Regions from separate parts of the Streptomyces sp. NPDC048560 genome, predicted to be linked through region 2. Evidence: riboswitches for the same ligand, from Rfam matches in the RefSeq annotation. Region 2 holds a riboswitch; the other holds the start of a gene.
The links. Region 2 has a riboswitch for cobalamin ahead of AB0C82_RS17460 (cobalamin biosynthesis protein). Riboswitches for the same ligand answer to the same signal wherever they lie in the genome.
Positions count from the first base shown of each region.

Region 1: another riboswitch for cobalamin. It lies ahead of AB0C82_RS32035 (iron ABC transporter permease); the one in region 2 lies ahead of AB0C82_RS17460 (cobalamin biosynthesis protein).

Region 1 is NZ_JBEZIJ010000014.1:171,918-175,316, forward strand. Features, by position in the region: gene AB0C82_RS32030 (ABC transporter ATP-binding protein) at 1-322, opposite strand, end outside; gene AB0C82_RS32035 (iron ABC transporter permease) at 322-1,431, opposite strand; cobalamin riboswitch at 1,533-1,659, opposite strand; gene AB0C82_RS32040 (ATP-binding protein) at 2,609-3,399, shown strand, end outside.
Region 2 is NZ_JBEZIJ010000006.1:54,316-57,714, reverse strand. Features, by position in the region: gene AB0C82_RS17465 (cobyric acid synthase) at 1-1,143, opposite strand, end outside; gene AB0C82_RS17460 (cobalamin biosynthesis protein) at 1,140-2,084, opposite strand; cobalamin riboswitch at 2,210-2,342, opposite strand; gene AB0C82_RS17455 (hypothetical protein) at 2,474-2,704, opposite strand; gene AB0C82_RS17450 (inorganic phosphate transporter) at 2,723-3,399, opposite strand, start outside.

The DNA.
Region 1 (3,399 bases), on a different contig from region 2:
TGGACCGCTGGTGCGGGAGCCGTCCCATCGCCACGACCTCTGCGACCGTGAAGTCGAATTCGGTGACCGCCTCCTGGGGAAGCGCGGCGAGCCGGCGGGCGCTCTCGCGCGCACTCATCGAGTCCAGGTCCTCGCCCCCGAGCCGGACCGTGCCGGCGGTGGGGCGCAGGGCCCGGTAGACGCACCGCAACAGCGTGGACTTCCCACTGCCGTTGGGCCCCACGAGGCCGACGACCTGACTCTCGCCCGCTCGCAGCGTGACGTCGTCCACGAGTCGTGCGCCGGAGATCTCCACCGTGAGTTCATCGATGTCGATCCGCATCACGCGCCCCCGAACGTGTAGGAGCGGCGGCGCATGAGCAGGACGAAGCACGGCACGCCGATGACGGCGGTCAGTACCCCCACGGGCAGTTCGGCAGGTGCGAGGACCACCCGGGAGAGGATGTCGACCCAGATCAGCAGGACGGCGCCCGCGAGCGGCGCGACGGCCAGGAGTCTGCGGTGGTCGGCGCCGACCAGCATCCGTGCGGCGTGCGGGACCATCAGTCCGACGAAGCCGATCGCACCGCTCACCGCGACGACCGCCCCCGTGACGGCGGCGGAGACGAGGAACAGCTCCTTGCGGAGCCTTCCCGCGTCCACGCCCAGGGCGGCCGCGGTCTCGTCGCCCATGGCGAGGGCGTTCAGGCGGCGGGCCGACCACGCGAGGTGGGCGAGGCCGGCGAGTACGGCCGCCGCGGCGATCGGCACGGAGGCCCAGGTCGCTCCGCCGAGACTGCCGAGCAGCCACATCATCGCGGAGCGGGCAGCCTCGCCGCGCTCGGCGGCGAACACCATGAACGTGGTGACGGCCGAGAAGCCGTAGTACATCGCGGTGCCCGTCAGGACGAGCCGCAGCGGGGTGAGGCCGCGATCGGTGCGGGCGATCGCGTACACGAGCACCATGGCGAGGAGGGCGGAGACGAAGGCGGCCGAGGACAGGGCCCAGATCCCGAAGGCGCCGAACGCCCCGAAGATGAGTACGGCGTTGGCGCCGACGGCCGCGCCGGATGAGATGCCGAGGACGAACGGGTCGGCGAGCGCGTTGCGGACCATGGCCTGCACGGCGACGCCGATGGCCGAGAGGCCCGCACCGACGATCGCGGCCAGGACGGCTCGTGGGAAGCGCAGTTCCCAGACGATGGTGTAGGCCGGGACCTCGTCGGCGGCGATGGGCCCGCCGGTCAGTCCGGCCCAGAGATGGTGCACGACCTCTCCCCAGGAGAGCCCCGACGCCCCGGTTCCGGCGCCCATGGCGAGGGAGACGGGGAGTGCGACGCCCAGGAGGGTCAGGAGCAGCGGCAGTGACACCCGCTTGGGAGGCGTGGGCCCGGCGCCGGTCAGGGCGGCGCGCGGCGGCACGGCCGGTATGCGTTCGAGCGATGTGGCCACGGGCGGATCTCTTTCGCCTCGGGCCGTGCGCCTACGTATTCAAAGGAGCAGCCCGGGACTCGGGGCCCCTGTGCAGCACCCCTCGCAGTCCACGGCGAATTGACAGGAGCCATCACCACCGCGGGAAATCGGGCTTACGGAACCCTGTGAGGGCTCCGCCTACCGTTGCGGGTCAGCGCCGGACTTCGACCGGACTTCCCCCGCGGGGCGCTTGCAGCTTAGCGCGGAACGCTCCCCCACCGGCTGCCGCGTCCGCCGGGTCGGGCCGCTCCGGGCGCCCCGCGCGGTGGCGTCCCTCGACCGGGAGCCGCCACCGCGCGTGCCCGCCTGGCCTCTCCTACGCAGGTGGGGCGCTCGCCCTGCGCACGCGGCGCAGCACGGACCAGCCGGCGCCCAGGAGTCCGATCGCCGCCGCGGCCACGGCCACGGCCACGGCCATGACATGGATCCGGGCGCCCGCTCCGGCAGGCGAGGCAGACGTGAACTTCTCGAGAACTACTGGAAGGCGTCCGCGACGAAGACGTCGTTCTTGCGGTCGTTCCGGTCGAAGTGGTCGGCACGTCCCTACGGCGCAGTCGGCGGTCTCTTCGCAGATGTTGCCCCCGGGGTCGACCTCGGCGAAGGTCGTCACGCCGAAGGTGCCGCCGGGTTGAACGTCGAGCTTTTCGCCACGATGCCGCCGAGCGCGTTGTCGGCCCGGTGACGTGGTAACGAGGTCAACTGCCCCCCAAGCATGACTCATACGCATCAGGACGGCCACCGACGGAGGGGCCGACACACACGCCTGGTGGCGAATGCGGGAGACACCGGTTGTCGGCGCCGCACACGCATGTGAGAGATTGTCACTCCTCTTGTGAAGGCCTGCCCGCGACACTGCGGGCCCCGACACCGACGGCGCGCGGACCGGGCCGCCCCAGGGGCGAAGAATCTGCTCAACGCCCTTGTATACAAGGCGTGTTGACCGGTATAGGGACCGGGAGCCGGCTCGATTGAAGGAACGATTCCGGTGATAGCATCCGCACATCTGTGATCTTGATCCACTGGGTCCAGATGCTGATTCGCGATCGGCGGCCTGCTTTCCGCACCAGCGGGTGAGCAGTGCCGAGCGGCTGGATCCCTGATCCTCGCGAGGTGTATCCGTCGCCGTCCGCCTGCCATGCGCCCGGGAAAGGTTTCCATGATTCGAGATGCACTTGTGTGGTGCTTGGTCGCGGTGGCGGCGACAGCCGTCGTCGCGGTCGTGGCACTCGCCGCCCGCAACCGAGCTCTAGGGGCGAAGAAGCAACAGAACGAGGCGGAGCTGAGGAGCAGGCTCCATATATCGGACAGTCAACTGCATCTCTCGCGAGCGGAATTGCAGAGGTTCCGTAGCGAGCAGGACGGAACCCTCCGCGAGGCCAAGGAAGCGGCCGAGGAGAACACCAAGGCGGTCCTCAAGGGTGCCGCCAGCTTCCTGCAGAGTCTCGCGGCGGAGCAGACGACCCTCCTGGACGGCATCCAGCGCAAGTACGGCGGCCACGCGGTACTCAGCGACCTGCTGGAGGTCAACCACGCCAACGCCCAGATGGCGCGTAAGGCGCAGGGCATCGCGGTCATGTGCGGTGCGCCCCTCGGCCGCCGCAACCGGGCCGCCAGCGTGTACGACGTGGTGCGCAGCGCCCAGGGGCAGATACGCAACTTCAACCGGGTCGCCATCATGCAGCAGACCGGTCTCGCGCTGAAGGCGTCCGCGGTCGCACCCGTGGCCCTCGCGGTGGCCGAACTGCTCGACAACGCTGCCAGCTTCTCGCAGCAGGACGCACCGATCGAGGTGACGTTCCAGCGGGTCCAGAACAACCTGTGCATCGTCATCGACGACGCCGGTGTCAGCATGAGCGACGAGGACCGGCAGCGCGCGACCGAGTTGCTGTCGGGCGACGTGGTCCCTCGGCTGTCGCAGCTCGGCAACCAGCCGAAGTTCGGTTTCCC
Region 2 (3,399 bases):
CGCCAGCGTCTTCTCCCGGTCGAAGCGGATCCGTACCGGCAGCAGCCCCAGCCCCTCGACCCGCCCGGCACGCGATTCCACGTCGTCCTCGATGCGCTCACCGAGCACCTGGAACCCGCCGCAGATGCCCAGCACCGGCCGTCCCTCCGCGGCCCGCCGCACCAGCGCGTCCGCGAGCCCCCGCTCGCGCAGCCACGCCAGGGCCTTCACCGTGCCCCGGGTGCCCGGCACGATCACGAGGTCCGCGTCGGCCAGCTCGTCCGCCCGGTCCACGAACCGCACCACGACTCCCGGCTCGGCGGCCAGCGCGTCCACATCGGTGAAGTTCGACATCAGCGGGACGGCGCACACCGCGACCCGCAGGACGTCCTCGCCGTGCGGCGCGCTGACGGCCGACTCCCGTACGGCGCCGCGCAGCGACACCCGCAGCCCGTCCTCCTCGTCGATACCCAGCCCGTGGGTGAACGGCAGCACCCCGTACGTCCGCCGCCCCGTCAGCTCGTGCAGCATGTCGAGACCCGGCTCAAGCAGCGAGACGTCGCCCCGGAACTTGTTCACGAGGTACCCGGCGACCAGCGCCTGGTCCTCCGCGCTCAGCAGGGCCGTCGTGCCGAAGAACGAGGCGAAGACACCTCCGCGGTCGATGTCGCCGACGACGAGCACGGGGAAGCGGGCGGCCCGCGCGATGCCCATGTTCACGATGTCCGTGCGCCGCAGGTTGATCTCGGCCGGACTGCCCGCCCCCTCGCAGATCACGGCGTCATACGTGCCCCGAAGCTGCTCCAGGCAGTCCACGACGGTCCCGAGCAGTGATTCCTGCCGCCCTCCGTGGTAGCCGCGCGCACTCATCTCGCCCACCGGCTTCCCCATCAGGACGACCTGGCTGGACCGGTCGCTTCCGGGCTTGAGCAGCACCGGGTTCATCAGCGCGGTCGGCTCCACCCGGGCGGCCTGTGCCTGCATGGCCTGCGCGCGTCCGATCTCGGCGCCCTCGCGGGTGACGAAGGAGTTGAGGGACATGTTCTGCGCCTTGAACGGCGCGACCTTCACCCCCTGCCGCACCAGCCAACGGCAGATCCCCGCCGTGACGACGCTCTTGCCCGCGTCCGATGTGGTCCCCGCGACCAGCAGTCCGCCGCTCATATCCGTCTCCGTCCCGCGATCAGCCGGCCGGCCACACAGACGCCGAGGGCCAGCGCACTCACCCGGCGCGACAGCCGCACCGCACGTTCGATGTCCGCGGTCTCCACCGCGCGGCCGGCCGCCCCGTTGAGTACCGGCCGGTGCTCGACCCGGCCGCCGTACGCGAGCGTCCCGCCGAGCCGTACGCCGAGCGCGCCCGCGAACGCTGCCTCGACCGGCCCCGCGTTGGGGCTCGGGTGCTTGCCCGCGTCCGCCCGCCAGGCCCGTACCGCCTGCCGTGGCCGCCCCCCGGCGGCCACGGCGAGTGCGGCGGTGAGGCGGGCGCCCGGCCAGCCCGCGAGGTCGTCGAGGCGGGCCGAGGCCCAGCCGTACCGCCGGTACCGGGGCGACTTGTGCCCGACCATGGCGTCGAGGGTGTTGACGGCCCGGAAGCCGACGAGACCCGGCACTCCGCCCAGCGCACCCCAGACGAGCGCGCCGACGACGGCGTCCGAGGTGTTCTCGGCGACGGATTCGACCACGGCACGGGCCATCTGCGGCCCGTCGAGTGAGTGCGGGTCGCGCCCGCACAGATGCGGCAGCCGCTCCCGGGCCACCTCGATGTCCCCGGCGGCGAGGGCGCCGCCGATGGCGCGCGCCTCGCGGCCCAGAGAGGTTCCGCCGATGACGGACCAGGTGGCGGCGGCGGTCAGTGCGACGGCGGCGGCGGGCCGGCCCCGTACGGCACGGGCGGTGAGCGCGGCGGCGCCCGCCGCGCCTCCGGCGCAGATCAGCGTGTGGAGCGCGCCCCACCCGCGGTGGTCGCGCCACAGACGGTCCTCGACCTTCGCGGCGGCCGTCCCGAACGCGGCGACGGGATGCCCGCGGCGGGGGTCACCCAGGAGCAGATCGCCGATCAGACCGGTCGTGGCGCCGTACGCGAATATGCGGTCGGCACGCATGGCTCAGCCCGCCGATGCACGGGACGTTCTGGAGACAGGTGACACGGGATCGGGCGCACGGCGGCCAGGCATGACGTATGTCCTCACTCAGGGTCCGCGCCCTGGTTCGACGTGACCGGCGACGAGAGTCTCCTGGCTTCCGGATCCGCAGTTCCCCCCGGCCTTCCAGTCCGCGAACGGACCGTGACTTCCGGTGTGGGGGGAGTGCTCCCCGGTGACAGTGGCGGGACCGCGCCGGATTCGCACCGGCTTCCTCTTCTGTCGCCGTAAACGGCACGGGCAGTCCACCACGCTGTGCGAACGCCCGTCAACTCGCCGTTGACCTGCGATACCGCACGCAGATCAACGGCGAGGGGGGATACCCGGCCGCGTCCACCGCGGCCGCTTCGTCAGACGACGATCAGGTAGATCCCGTAGGACACTGCCGCGGCGCAGAGCCCGAAGCAGAGGTACGCGCCGCTGCGGGCCAGGGCGAACGAGCCGCCCGTGGCGCCGGCCGAGGTGGCGGCGGCCTGCTTGGACAGGCCGATGATGCCGAGGGTGAACAGGCCGACGAGCGCCACGGTGACCACGAGGCTGACGCCGAAGACGGAGGCAAGAGCTGCCCAGTCGATTTTCATGGTGGTAGTTCCTGCCCTTTAGACCGTGGCCGGGCGGGCCGGGTCGGCGGTGGTTCCGGCCGGGGCCGGGATGGTGGACTTGATCTCCATGGCCGCGGTGGCGGTGGGAGGAGTCGTCACGGCCGCCATGGCCGTCGTGACGACTCCGGCGGGCTCGGGCTCCTGGGTGTCGACGACGTTGGTGTGGTCGACCGGCTTGCGGCGCGACAGCAGCCAGATGGCTCCGGAGCCCGCGATGAGGAGGGCCGCGACGACGGCGACGCCCCAGCTGCCCTGCTTGGTGAGGAGCTCGGCGCCCGCGCCGACCAGTCCCGCGGCCGGCAGGGTCAGGCCCCAGGCGATGAACATCCGGGTGGCGGTGGACCAGCGGACCACGCCGCCCTTGCGTCCGAGACCCGCGCCCATGACGGCGCCGGAGCAGGACTGGGTGGTGGAGAGGGAGAAGCCGAGGTGCGAGGAGGCCAGGATGACCGTGGCCGCACTGGTCTGGGCGGCGAAGCCCTGCGGCGGCTTGAGCTCGGTGAGGCCGCTGCCCATGGTGCGGATGATGCGCCAGCCACCGAGGTACGTACCCAGGGCGATGGCGACACCCGCGGAGACGATGACCCAGACCGGCGGGTTGGAGCCGGGGGCCAGGACGCCGCCGGTGACCAGGGCCAGGGTGATGATGCCCATCGTCTTCTGCGCGTCGTTCG